2 linked regions of the Robertmurraya sp. FSL R5-0851 genome follow. The protein of the gene in region 2 interacts with the protein of the main gene of each other region in a pairwise test. Links are inferred from orthologs where the notes say so. Each region holds a gene or a part of one and is shown on either strand. Other genes may lie near its edges. The genes, in order: tuf and MKX65_RS23095.

Evidence for each region.
Region 1: the proteins of MKX65_RS23095 (region 2) and tuf interact in binary tests that used the Bacillus subtilis proteins (3 or more experiments, as listed by UniProt). The link is inferred for Robertmurraya sp. FSL R5-0851 from one-to-one orthologs.

Annotation. Positions count from the first base shown.
Region 1 is NZ_JBBOOE010000001.1:129,673-136,564, reverse strand. Bases 1,864-4,742 are described here. They hold tuf (elongation factor Tu), read right to left. Parts: upstream 3,958-4,742; coding sequence 2,770-3,957; downstream 1,864-2,769. Other genes in these bases: fusA (elongation factor G), read right to left, coding at 4,089-4,742; MKX65_RS00690 (phosphoadenylyl-sulfate reductase), read right to left, coding at 1,880-2,599; MKX65_RS00695 (inorganic phosphate transporter), read right to left, coding at 1,864-1,866. Also shown: sat (sulfate adenylyltransferase), read right to left, coding at 1-784; more of MKX65_RS00695, read right to left, coding at 787-1,863; more of fusA, read right to left, coding at 4,743-6,167; rpsG (30S ribosomal protein S7), read right to left, coding at 6,231-6,701; rpsL (30S ribosomal protein S12), read right to left, coding at 6,752-6,892. UniProt on the Bacillus subtilis protein: GTP hydrolase that promotes the GTP-dependent binding of aminoacyl-tRNA to the A-site of ribosomes during protein biosynthesis.
Region 2 is NZ_JBBOOE010000001.1:4,529,719-4,536,969, forward strand. Bases 2,031-4,888 are described here. They hold MKX65_RS23095 (rod shape-determining protein), read right to left. Parts: upstream 4,032-4,888; coding sequence 3,030-4,031; downstream 2,031-3,029. Other genes in these bases: MKX65_RS23090 (flagellar hook-basal body protein), read right to left, coding at 2,031-2,650; spoIIID (sporulation transcriptional regulator SpoIIID), read right to left, coding at 4,367-4,639. Outside these bases: MKX65_RS23070 (polysaccharide deacetylase family protein), read right to left, coding at 1-73; 3-hydroxyacyl-ACP dehydratase FabZ, read right to left, coding at 123-557; MKX65_RS23080 (DNA-directed RNA polymerase subunit beta), read right to left, coding at 666-950; MKX65_RS23085 (flagellar hook-basal body protein), read right to left, coding at 965-1,792; more of MKX65_RS23090, read right to left, coding at 1,811-2,030; MKX65_RS23105 (LysM peptidoglycan-binding domain-containing protein), read left to right, coding at 5,294-6,130; MKX65_RS23110 (3'-5' exonuclease), read right to left, coding at 6,161-6,826; MKX65_RS23115 (DUF294 nucleotidyltransferase-like domain-containing protein), read right to left, coding at 6,840-7,251. UniProt on the Bacillus subtilis protein: Forms membrane-associated dynamic filaments that are essential for cell shape determination. Acts by regulating cell wall synthesis and cell elongation, and thus cell shape.

The sequences.
Region 1 (6,892 bases), 4.4 Mb from region 2 along the record:
CTCTTGGGCCTGCATAACGCATCGCTGCTGGGAATACAGCAAGGTACACTCGATCTTCCGGATAGTAGTTCTTTAATAACACTTGATAACTCTTCATTCTTACGTCCGCTGGAATATCATCAGATTTTGTTTCTCCCACCAACGGATTTAAGAATAGGCCATCAACAATTTCTAGGGCTGACTTTTGAATGTATTCATGTGCACGATGGACAGGATTTCTCGTTTGGAAACCTACCACAGTCTTCCACCCGTTTTCAGCAAAGATACTTCTTGTTTCTGTTGGATCTAGATAGTACTCGTTAAATCTTTCTCTTTCCAATCGCTTTACGACCTTAATTGGTCCACCAACGTAAACATTCTTTCTTTCAAATAATTTACGTACACCTGGATGAGCTAATTCATCTGTTTGGTATACCGCTTTCGCCTCAACTTCCTTATCCGGAGTATAGATGTCATTAATCGTGATGACTCCGTATACTTCCCCTTCAAAAACAAGTTTCGCTTCTGCACCAATGGACAAAGTGCTCGCTTTGTCTTCATCTACCGGAAGAGTAATCGGTATACTCCATACATGACCATCAGCTAAGCGTAAGTTATTCACTACTGATTCATAATCCTTTTTATTGAAAAAACCAGTAATCGGGCTATATGCACCATTTCCAATTAGTTCTAGATCGCTTAAAGCTGTCTTATCTAAATCAATGGAAAGTTCGATATGTTCAACTTTGTATTCCGGCTCCCAAAGATTAATAAGTTTTCCTCCGTGTGGTGTACTAAGTGTCATAATTAAATACCTCCGCTATTTTCAAAGTATGTTCGGTTCTCTTTCTTTATCGTATTTGCCAAGGACAGTGTCCCTAGAGTGGCAATACTTACACTAAACAACACAACAACTGTATATATATCAGTATCAACAAAGATTTTCACAAGTCCATAAGATAGGACAAGTGAAAGAATAGGAGATACAACCCATACCTTGAGTATCTTATTTATAATACTTTGTTGAAAAATTACCTTTCCTCTTTGAGCAAAACCTATTCCAATAATTGCAGTACTAGTAACTTGAGTTAACGGTACTGGTAATCCAAATACAGAAGCTAATATTACCAAGATCGCACCTGTACTTGAAATAGCCCCACCTTCAAGCAAGGAAAAGCTTGTGATTTTTTTGCCGTTTGTTTGAAGTACTCTTCCTCCAAGGAATATAGCTCCTAGAGCAATGAATAATCCACCAACCCAAACTCCGGTTGTAATAGAAACTACTCCAGCTCCTACTAGAGGACCAGCAGCATTCGCAACATTGTTCATTCCTGCTGAAAAAGCTTCAAGAAACCCAACCACAATAACAAAGATGGTAATTGGCTTATTATACTTTCCATTCTTAACTGCAGGAAACTTCTTTTCAAGCAACTTTATTCCTCTACCCCACAAGAGCGCCATAGAAAACGCTGCTATTGGAACGATAAACCAGAAAGCAACAATAACTAAAATGTTCTTAACAAATAGTGCCTTAAATGCAACACCCACACCTACAACAGATCCAACTGTTATCTCGCTAGTGGACAACGGTATGCCCATTAAGTTAGCAATAAATAATGAAAGTGCAGCGGAGGATAGAATAATGAGAACTACTTTTTCATCAAGTATTGATGATGGCACAATATTTGAACCGATAGTTTTGACAACTTCACTTCCACCGAGTACAGCACCTAAAAATATCGCTACTCCACAGACAAGCAGAGCGACTTTCTTTTTCGGAAGCGCCCCAGAGCCGTATGCGATAGAAATGGAGGCGGCAGCCCCACTTGCACCAATATTCATTGCCAAAAAGAGAGCAACAATAATAGCCGTATAAGTGATAATCATGGGCAAAGCCCTCCTATTGGTGTAATCCGCATTCTGTCTTACCTGTTCCTGTCCATCGACCTGATCTCATATCCTCTGCGTTAAATGCAGGGGAGGTACATGGTGCACATCCAATACTAGGGTACCCATTGTCATGAAGAACATTGTAAGGAAGATCATTTTTGTGTGTGTATCTCCAAACATCCTTCCATGTCCAATGAATGAGAGGACATACTTTTATCGATTCAAATTTGTTATCTTTATTGAAATACTGCGTGTTCTTTCTCGTTTCTGACTGCTCTCTTCTTAATCCACTTATCCATGCAGTGGCACCCGATAAGGCTTCTCTTAACGGAATGATTTTTCTTATTTCACAGCACTTGTTTGGAGCTGTCTTCCAGAGCTCATCACCATGTTGTTCTGCCTGCTCTTCTAATGTTAAAGAAGGTTTTTTAAGTTCAATTTGTAGTTGCGGATAACGTTCTTTTACTTTATCTATTAACTCGTACGTCTCTTTAAAATGAAGACCTGTGTCTAAGAATACTACTTTTGCATCTGGCTTAACTTTCGAAATTAGATCAATCATGACCATGCCTTCTATTCCAAAACTACATGCGTACACAATTTCATTTTCATCGTATTGCTCATAACTCCAACGCAACGCATCCAGTGCACCTTTTGTTTCATTCTCCTCGTCGAAGCTAGGGAATGAATAATGATCATATGATGAAAAGGTCAATTTTGACTCGACCATGCAATACCACTCCTAACATTATTGTATCTCTAATTTAGTTTTTAATTCCAACTTAACAGATAGGTTTAATTAAATTTATCAACTAAGAGCAAAATTGTCAATGACTTTAGATAAAAATTAGCATATAAAAAAAGCAGATGGATCATCCATCTGCTTTTTTGATTCATTAATTATTCAATGATTGTAGCAACTACGCCAGCGCCTACAGTACGTCCACCCTCACGGATAGAGAACTTAGTACCTTCTTCGATCGCAACTGGAGCGATTAGTTCAACAGTCATTTCGATGTTGTCGCCAGGCATAACCATTTCAACACCTTCTGGAAGGTTACAGATACCTGTAATATCAGAAGTACGGAAATAGAATTGTGGGCGGTAGTTAGTGAAGAATGGAGTATGACGTCCACCTTCTTCTTTAGAAAGAACATAAACTTCCGCTTTGAACTTTGTGTGTGGAGTGATTGATTTTGGCTTAGCCAAAACTTGTCCACGCTCGATTTCTTCACGAGAAACCCCACGAAGAAGTGCTCCAATGTTGTCTCCAGCTTCTGCATAGTCAAGAAGCTTACGGAACATTTCTACACCTGTTACAGTAGTAGACTTAGGCTCTTCAGTGAAACCAACGATTTCAATAACGTCCCCAACTTTAACTACTCCACGCTCAACACGTCCAGTAGCAACAGTTCCACGACCAGTGATTGAGAATACATCCTCAACTGGCATCATGAATGGCTTTTCAGTGTCACGTGCTGGTGTTGGAACATACTCATCAACCGCAGCCATAAGCTCGTTGATTTTCTCTTCCCATTCAGCTTCACCTTCTAATGCTTTAAGAGCAGAACCTTTGATTACAGGAATGTCATCTCCAGGGAAGTCATACTCAGAAAGTAGGTCGCGGATTTCCATTTCTACTAATTCAAGAAGCTCTTCGTCGTCTACCATATCACACTTGTTCATGAATACTACAAGGTGAGGTACACCAACCTGACGAGAAAGTAGGATGTGCTCACGAGTTTGTGGCATTGGGCCATCAGTTGCAGATACAACTAGGATTCCGCCATCCATTTGTGCAGCACCAGTGATCATGTTCTTAACGTAGTCAGCGTGACCTGGGCAGTCAACATGTGCGTAGTGACGGTTAGCAGTTTCGTACTCAACGTGCGCAGTAGAGATTGTGATTCCACGCTCTCTTTCTTCTGGAGCACCGTCGATTTGATCATATGCACGAGCTTCTGCTCCACCTACTTTAGCAAGTACAGAAGTGATTGCAGCTGTTAAAGTTGTTTTACCATGGTCAACGTGACCAATTGTACCGATGTTAACGTGTGGCTTTGAACGGTCAAATTTAGCTTTTCCCATTAGAAAAATCCTCCTTTAATATATAAAAAATAGTCTAAGTATATTTATGGACAGAGAGGCAGCTGTTACCAGCACCTACCAATGTCCACACTTACATAAGTAGTTATACTTTAAAAAAGGGCGAAAATCAATTATTCGCCTTTATTTTTTTTGATGATTTCTTCAGAGATTGATTTTGGAACCTCTTCATAGTGATCGAAGTGCATAGAGAATACTCCACGACCTTGCGTACTAGAACGAAGGCTAGTTGCATATCCAAACATTTCAGAAAGTGGAACCATTGCACGAACAACTTGAGCGTTTCCGCGTGCTTCCATACCTTCTACACGACCACGACGTGAAGTTACGTTACCCATAATATCACCAAGATACTCTTCAGGAATAATAACTTCGACTCTCATGATAGGCTCAAGAATAACTGGGTTACACTTAGAAGCTGCTGCTTTAAGTGCCATAGACGCAGCGATCTTAAACGCCATTTCAGATGAGTCAACATCATGGTAAGATCCATCAAATAATCTAGCTTTGATATCAACAACAGGGAATCCAGCAATCATACCTCTGTCAAGTGAGTCTTCAAGACCTGCTTGTACAGCTGGGATGTATTCACGAGGAACAACACCACCAACGATTCCGTTTACGAATTCAAATCCTTTTCCTTCTTCGTTTGGAGAGAATTCAATCCAAACGTGTCCGAATTGTCCACGACCACCAGATTGGCGAGCGAACTTTCCTTCTACACTAGCAGAAGAACGGATTGTTTCGCGGTAAGCAACCTGAGGAGCACCAACGTTTGCTTCAACTTTGAATTCACGACGCATACGGTCTACTAGAATATCTAAGTGAAGCTCACCCATACCTGCAATGATAACTTGTCCAGTTTCCTGGTCAGTATGCGCACGGAATGTAGGATCCTCTTCTTGAAGCTTTTGTAGAGCAGTAGTCATTTTATCTTGGTCAGCTTTAGACTTAGGCTCGATAGATAATTGAATAACTGGCTCTGGGAATTCCATAGACTCTAGGATAACTAGGTTCTTTTCATCACATAGTGTATCTCCAGTTGTAGTATCTTTTAGACCTACAGCAGCAGCGATGTCACCAGCGTATACCATTGAAATCTCTTCACGGCTGTTAGCATGCATTTGTAGAATACGACCTACACGCTCACGCTTACCTTTAGTAGAGTTTTGAACGTAAGAACCTGAGCTTAATGTACCAGAGTACACACGGAAGAAAGTTAGTTTTCCAACATAAGGGTCAGTCATAACTTTGAACGCTAGAGCTGAGAAAGGCTCTTCATCGCTTGAGTGACGCTCAACTACTTCATCGCTATCAGGTAAAGTACCTTTGATTGCAGGTACATCTAATGGTGATGGCAGGTAGTCAATTACAGCGTCAAGCATCAATTGAACACCTTTGTTTTTGAATGCTGAACCACAGATAACTGGGTAGAACTCAACGTTAACAGTACCTTTACGAATCGCTGATTTCAGCTCATCGTTAGTGATTTCTTCGCCACCAAGGTATTTTTCCATTAATACTTCGTCAAACTCAGATACCGCTTCAATTAATTTTTCACGGTATTCTTCTGCTTCAGCACGGTACTCTTCAGGGATTTCACGAACTTCAATATCTGTTCCAAGGTCGTTACCATAGAATGTTGCATTCATTTCAACAAGGTCAATTATTGCTGAGAATTGATCTTCAGCTCCGATTGGAAGTTGAATTGCAGCAGCATTCGCTTGTAAGCGATCATGAAGTGTTTTGATTGAATACTTGAAATCAGCACCAATTTTGTCCATCTTGTTTACAAATACAACACGTGGTACACCGTAAGTTGTTGCTTGGCGCCAAACTGTTTCAGTTTGAGGCTCAACACCAGACTGTGCATCAAGTACAGCAACTGCGCCATCAAGTACACGAAGAGAACGTTCAACTTCAACTGTGAAGTCTACGTGTCCTGGTGTATCGATGATGTTAACTCGGTGGCCTTTCCATTGAGCAGTTGTAGCAGCGGAAGTGATTGTAATTCCGCGCTCCTGTTCCTGCTCCATCCAGTCCATTTGAGATGCACCTTCATGTGTTTCACCAATCTTATGAATACGACCAGTGTAATAAAGTACACGCTCAGTTGTTGTTGTTTTACCAGCATCGATGTGTGCCATGATACCGATATTTCTTGTATTTGCTAAGGAGAACTCTCTTGCCATTGGTATTTCTCCTTTCTCGTATGAGTGTTTTAGTTTATTTTTATATTAGGGTAAAAGTAAATTCTACCAACGATAGTGAGCAAATGCTTTGTTTGCTTCAGCCATTTTGTGAGTGTCTTCACGCTTCTTAACTGATGCACCAGTGTTATTAGCTGCATCTAAGATTTCGTTAGCTAAACGCTCTTCCATCGTCTTTTCTCCACGAAGGCGAGAGTAGTTTACTAACCAACGAAGACCTAGAGTTGTACGACGATCTGGACGCACCTCTACTGGTACTTGATAGTTAGAACCACCTACACGGCGTGCTTTAACTTCAAGAACTGGCATGATATTTTTAAGTGCTGCATCGAATACTTCGATTGGTTCTTTACCACTGCGCTCACGAATAAGTTCGAATGCAGAGTAAAGGATTGCTTGTGACTTTCCTCTTTTACCGTCGATCATCATTTTGTTGATCAAACGAGTGATTAGCTTTGAGTTATATAACGGATCTGGTAATACGTCTCTCTTTGCTACAGGACCTTTACGAGGCATGTTTGTTCCTCCTTTCACAGAAGTGTGATTTTAGTTTTTTGTAGTAATCATTATTTCTTAGCTGCTTTTGGTCTCTTAGTTCCGTATTTAGAACGACCTTGCATACGGTTGTTTACACCAGCTGTATCTAGTGCACCACGAACGATATGATAACGTACCCCTGGTAAGTCCTTTACACGACCACCGCGAAT
Region 2 (7,251 bases):
GAGATTTCGATACTTGAAATAACGAATAACTCACCGCTATGAGTACGAGTAGAACAATCACGATCTTTTTCATATATCCTCCAAAAAAATAGACCAAATCCTATGATTTGGCCTATTTTAATCTATTCCTTTTTGTCTCCAAGACCAAACATAATTTCCACTTCACAAACAAGTTCGCCTTCAACCGTAGCAACTGCCTTGCCTTTTCCGAACGTGCCACGTACTCTTGTCATTTCTACCTCTAATCGAAGCTGATCACCAGGTACCACTTGGCGCTTAAAGCGACAGTTATCAATTCCTGCAAAAAATGCCAGACGACCTTTATTTTCTTCTTTAACGAGCATCGCAACCGCTCCCACCTGCGCAAGGGCTTCTACAATTAGAACACCTGGCATCACAGGAAATTCAGGGAAATGTCCATTGAAAAACTCTTCGTTCGCTGTCACATTTTTAATACCGATTGCACGCTTTCCTTCTTCAAGCTCTAAAATGCGATCTACTAGCAAGAATGGGTAACGATGTGGGATGATTTCTTTAATTTGTTCTATATTCAACATGAGAATTAGTACCTCCTACTAATACTAGGTTTTATAGATACTATTGTAGCGGAAAGCCACTAGGAAAAGCAAACAAAAAAGCAGTCAAACTCCTTGACTGCTTTCTGCTTATTTATCACTATTCACCAATTCAACGATATGCGTCCACGTTGATTTGTCAAACACATCCTTGGCTTTGCCATTACCCATGACGCTGTATCCGATCATGGCACCTGATACGGTACAAACAACAAGTAGAATGGCAACGATGATAACCCGAAGCCAGATCGGAATCAGACGAATGCGAATTCGCTTTCGGCCTTCCTTTAGCGCTTTCTCCTTTTCTTCTCTCCGTTCCTTTTTTCGCTGCTCGCGTAAGGAAACAGCTTCCTGGTTACTATTGTTTACAGCCATGGTTGATTCCCCTTTTAACGAATTCCGTTCACAAGTCCCATCATCTGGTCCGCAAGTGTCACGGAGCGAGATTGAAATTGATATGCACGCTGAACATTGATTAGTTCCGTCATTTCTTTTGAAAGATCCACATTCGATTGTTCAAGAGCTCCCTGTTGAAGACTAATTTCTCCTCTTAGTCCTCCCGTTAACTCGGTTAAGACCTCATCTTGAGCTACATTTGCCGGAAGACCAAGTAAGTTCCCACCGCGTTGCTCTAAGAATTGTGGCTTATTCACACGAACCACTCCAAGGTTAAACACTTCTGTCGCACCTGCCGTTTTCGTTACCGTTAACTGGCCATTTGCATCGATGCTATAATCCTTGGCTTCACCATTTATTGTAATCGGATTATTATTTTCGTCAAGTACTGGCAACCCATCGCCATTGACAAGCATCACTTCTGTATCGGAAAGAGGCGATAAATAAAGCGCACCATTTCTCGTATACTGAACTTCGTTAACTCCATTAGTTTGAACGAGCACTTTGAAAAGTTGGCCTTCTTTTGTAAAAGCCGTATCCAGTGAGCGATCCGTTTGCTTAAGTGCTCCTTGGGTCATGACTAGTTGAGCTTGTCCAAGCTTTGCCCCTGTTCCTTGGCGGATACCGTTGGGAGTGAGTCGGTTCACTTCTTTATTCGCACGCTCTTGGTTGTTAAACTCTTGAACCAATAGATCAGTGAACGTAGCTTCTCTTCTTTTATAACCATTCGTATCAACGTTTGAAATATTATTAGAGATAATATCCATTTGCTTTTGAAGCTGAGATAATGTGTTCGTCGCTGTAATCATCGTACGATTCATGAATGATTGCCTCCTTCCTTATCCAATTCTTCCGATTTCATTTGCTGCCTTGTCCATGCTCTTATCATACGCTTGAAGCACCTTTTGGTTGGCTTCAAAGGCACGATACGCCGTTAACATATCAGTCATTGTACGGCTCACGTCCACGTTTGAGCGCTCTAAATACCCTTGCTGCAGCTTAAACTGAATGCCTTCTGTGTTAAAAGCGTTGGCAAGTGGATTGCCATCCTCAGTGCGGTATAACCCATCGCCCTCTTTAATCATACGCTGTGGATTTGCTGCAAAGCCTACACCTAGTCGGGCAGTTTCACCGTTTGCCCCAGTGATACGACCATCTTCAGTTACTGTGAATTGATCACTAGAAAGCTGGATACGCTGTCCTTGATCATTTAGGACGAAATTCCCGCTAGACGTGGTTAAAAACCCTTGTCCATCTAATGTAAAGTCACCATTACGAGTGTATTTCGTCGTACCATCTGCGCCTTGTACGCTATAAAAAACTGATCCAGCTAGTCCGTTGTCTCCATTTGGAGGCATATACAAATCAACAAGCGCAATATCCGTACGTTGCTCTGTCGCTTGTAAATCACCTTGAATGAACTTCGGAATCGCTTCTTGCATATACACGCCTGTATTAATCGCACCAATCGTTGTTCCAGTCGTAAGGTTTAACCCTTTTTCAGTCGGAATCGATTGTGAATCATACCGTTTTAACAACATCTCAGGAAACGCACGCATCGACGCCTGATCAGCCTTAAATCCTGGCGTATTCGCATTGGCCATATTATTAGAGAACATCTCCGTTCTTCTCTGTTGGGAAATCATACCCGAAGCAGCCGTATAAAACCCTCTAAACATCCTGTCACCTCTTCATTTTCAACTATCTATATAAATATCAAGAAATATCTAAGAATATCTAAAACCACACTTAGTATCTATTATAAAAAAAAATGTCGAAAAGCACATTATGTTTTTTCAGGAAATTTGGTACGGGTAATATTTCCCGGTAACCCCTCGGTGACAGACACCACAAAAAGACAAATCACCCCATATTGTCCACGGACGGTGTCTGTCACCGCAGAAAGACAGATTGGTCCTTTTTGTCCGCCTGGAGTGGACACTCATTAAACTGTCCGCCTGAGGTGGAAAAATAATGTGTTTTGTCCACGAAGGGTGACAGACACCCTATATCCGCAAACGAAAGGCACTTCCGGACGGAAGTGCCTTTTGGTTGGTTTTAGCCTAGTCTTCTGCGTGGGAGACGGTCGATGTTATCAAGCATGATGCCTGTTCCGATCGCTACGCAGTCCATTGGGTTTTCTGCTACTAATACAGGGACCTTCAGCTCTTCGGCAAGAAGCATGTCGATACCGTGTAGTAGTGCTCCTCCACCTGTTAAAATCACACCACGGTCAATGATGTCCGCAGATAATTCTGGTGGTGTTCTCTCAAGAACAGATTTTGCCGCTTGTACAATGACAGCCACTGATTCGCGAAGAGCTCCTTCGATTTCTTCTGAACGAACTGTGATCGTGCGTGGAAGTCCTGATACCATGTCACGACCGCGAATTTCCATTTCCTCTGAACGAGAACCTGGGAAAACTGTCCCGATATTGATTTTGATATTCTCTGCCGTACGCTCACCGATTAATAATTTATATTGACGCTTAATATAATGGAGAATTTCGTTATCGAACTTATCTCCAGCCATCTTAATCGAAGAAGAAGTAACGATATCACCCATAGAAAGAACAGCCACATCCGTTGTTCCGCCACCGATATCAACAACCATATTTCCGCTTGGCATGAAAATGTCCATTCCTGCGCCAATAGCTGCCACCTTTGGCTCCTCTTCTAAGTAAACCTTTTTCCCGCCGCTCTTCTCAGCCGCTTCTTTAATTGCCTTTTGCTCAACGCTTGTAATGTTCGTTGGGCAGCAAATCAAAATGCGTGGCTTAGATAAGAAGCCTTTCACATTTAACTTATTAATAAAGTGCTTTAGCATCGCTTCGGTTACGTCGAAGTCAGCGATTACTCCATCCTTCAGCGGGCGAATCGCAACGATATTCCCTGGTGTACGTCCAACCATCTTTCTCGCTTCTTCACCAACCGCAAGCACACGATTCGTATTCTTATCTATAGCCACAACTGATGGTTCATTTAACACAATGCCGCGGCCCTTCACATGGATCAGTACGTTAGCTGTTCCTAAATCGATTCCAATATCTCTCGCAAACATCCTTTTCATTTCCTCCTTGAAAGGTAACAATCGTATTCGTGCTCTTCTCATATATATCATGGGTTAAATTCTCATTAAAAACTCGGTGTGTAGGAAAAGAGACTTACCTATTACGAACCTAATGTCTCTAATAGAGTATTTTATCACAAATAGGTAAATTACAATAATAATTTGGTCAAAAAGACAGACAAAATGTCAAAAAAACTTTTGAATACGAAAATTCACTACCCTTTTCTTTGTAAAACAAGGCTAATACCCGTTTTTTTAGGTCCTTCCGCAAAAGGTAATTTGCACAAACAAAAACCTCCCATAATAGATATGGAAGGTTTTAAAAATCACTTTACAGGCTCGCCTTCTAGTTCTTCTTTCTTATACTTCATTTTTGTCGCTTCTCCCCCACGCAGGTGGCGGATGGATTTATGGTAATCTAATATGTCCTTCACTTCGTTTGCCAGTTCTGGGTTTATCTCGGGTAGTCTTTCAGTTAGATCTTTATGGACTGTACTTTTGGACACGCCAAACTCCTTCGCGATTACGCGAACTGTTTTTCTCGTCTCCACGATATACTTTCCAATCTTGATAGTTCTCTCTTTGATGTAATCGTGCACACCACTCGCCCTCCCTAAATTGGATGTGAGAAGTGTGAAATGAGACTCGCTTCCGCTTTTGGTGTACTGTTACCCGCACAACATCCATTATTATTTTCAAAAAACAATTTCTTCTGAGCATTGTGTGCGGCAGAAAGTGTGACACTTTCTAAACTTTACAAGGAATAAACATGTATGGAACTAAATCTCGCGCATTTGCAAACGACTCCTCACCTCATACACTCTCTTTGTAGGTTTGTAACAGTTTATTAGCTTGGTTGATAATTTATGCACGAAAAACTCAATAGGGACAAGGCTTATTGAAAATTTTTTGAAAAATCGGACAAAAGAAACCTTTCCGCTCTTATTTATTTCGTAATAAATGTTACAAAATCGGCACAAACAAAAAGGACCATTCGATATAAAGGACAAGCACTTATCATTTACCGGTCATTTTGACCCTATTGTCGTAAATTCTAGAAATACCTTCCAAAAGTGTAGGTCGTATTATGCCAAAATTCCTCACAGTTTGTTGAAAAATAGGCGAAAGGTTTTAAGAAGCCTGTCGAAATTTTAGAGAGGTTATCCCTATTGTCTACCCAGGGACATATTACGTAGAATGAGGTGAATTTATACATAAATATTGGTTTTATTACTACATTTTGGGGAGATATTATGGACTATACAAGAAAAGCACGGATTCAAAACAAAAGAAAAGCAGCGGCCAAGGCAAACCGTCGTAAACTGGCTGGTGTGACTATGATGGCAGCGATTACAGCTTCATCCTTATTTGGATCTGGTATGAAGTCTGCAAAAGCAGAAACAGAGGCTGGCATATACACCGTTCAAAAAGGTGATACCCTTACACGCATTGCAAAACAATACAATGTAAGCGTAAAAGAGCTGATGAAGGAAAATAAGCTCGTTTCCGACAAAATATATATCGGCCAAAAACTTGAGGTTCCTACTCACCTTGGGGAAGAAGATAACTACGAAGAGATTTCCGTACAATCACATAAAGTGGTTTCCGGTGATACGTTATATCGGATTTCTGTAAAATACGGAACAACGATTTCAGAACTTAAAAAAATGAATAGTCTATCGTCCAATACAATCAAAATCGGACAAACGCTACTCATTCCATCGAAAGAAAAGGAAATCTCACAAAAAGCAAAGCAGCTTGCAAAGTTTTATACCGTTGCCCCTGGAGATACCATCTATGGGTTATCCAAGCGCTTTGGTACGTCCATCGAAGTACTAAAGGGTCAAAACGGCCTGAATACAGAAATGATCTTAATCGGGCAAAAAATACTGATTACCGATACACCCGTTACCACAAGGGCCAAAGTGGTTGGTGCGATTGACAAGTTTACTGTCGAGTTCCAAACAGCCGCTGGATCACTTCCCTTAAAAGTGTCTTACGGAACGGCTGAGGCCTATCAAAAGCTCTCAGGTAAAGAGTACATTCTTTCCTATAAAAACGGTGCGTTAGTCTCCATTCAACCGGAATAAAATAAAGAGCATGGGGAACCCCCCATGCTCTTACAACTGTAAGGAACGTGCTTGACTCTCTGTTGCCTTCACAAGCTCCCCCCACGTACGATAGCCGCGATCACGAAATTGCTGGATAAGCTCCACAAATAAATACGCCGTAGTCTTCGCATCACCTACCGCATTATGCCGCTCATAAATTCTTGTTCCAAACGCACGCGCGTATCTCTCCAGGTCGCGCATATCATAGGACGGAGCAAGAAACCCGATCAGATCAAGTGTATCGATTGTAAAAGTCCCCTTTAACCCGAGCTTTTCCCGTTTCAACTCATTTTTCAACACCAGTGCATCAAAGCTTACATAATGCCCGACCAGACTCACCGTTTCCTGCTTTCTCACATACGAAAAGAACTCAGAAATGGCCTCCAATGCATAGGGTGCACCAGCCACTTGCTCATTAGAAATAGATGTCAATTCCGTTATTTCCCGAGAAATTTGTCGAGATGGATTCACATACGTTTGAAAGCTAGAAGCCTCATCAACCTTAAAACCCTCTACTAAAACGGCCCCAATTTCTATTAATCTGTCCGATGTAGCTATTTCGAACCCTGTCGTTTCCGTGTCAAAAACGACAAATTTCAGCTGTTCTAGTGGAGTGGATAACGGTATTTCCTGATATAGAAGCGGGCAGGTGATTGATTTTCGTAAAAAAAACATTTCTTCCCTCCTTCTATACAGTAAAGTTAGCAAACACTTGGCTTTGCAACTCTTTTAATGATTTTAAACTAAGAATAAGCTCTTCTTTTTCACGAGTGGATAGTCTAGCAAACTCAATATGGGACTTTCCTTGATGCTGCCAGCGCTGAGTCACATTTAGCCGCAGAACCTCTTCCACCGCCTGCTTCAAATCGTTGGCAAACACCTCCGACAGCACCCCTTTCTCTTTTAAAAAAGAGATCTTGGCAACGGACGTCCCAGACATTCCCCCATGTAAAAGAGTGAGAATTTGCAAACTATGATGATAAGGAAATAATACTTCCTTTTTCATATCCAACTGCTTACGCTCAAGCTTAAATAAGGAACGTATCGGCTGATCCAGAGTCGGAATCACATGCTCTCTTTCCACTTGAGAGAGTCGAAAT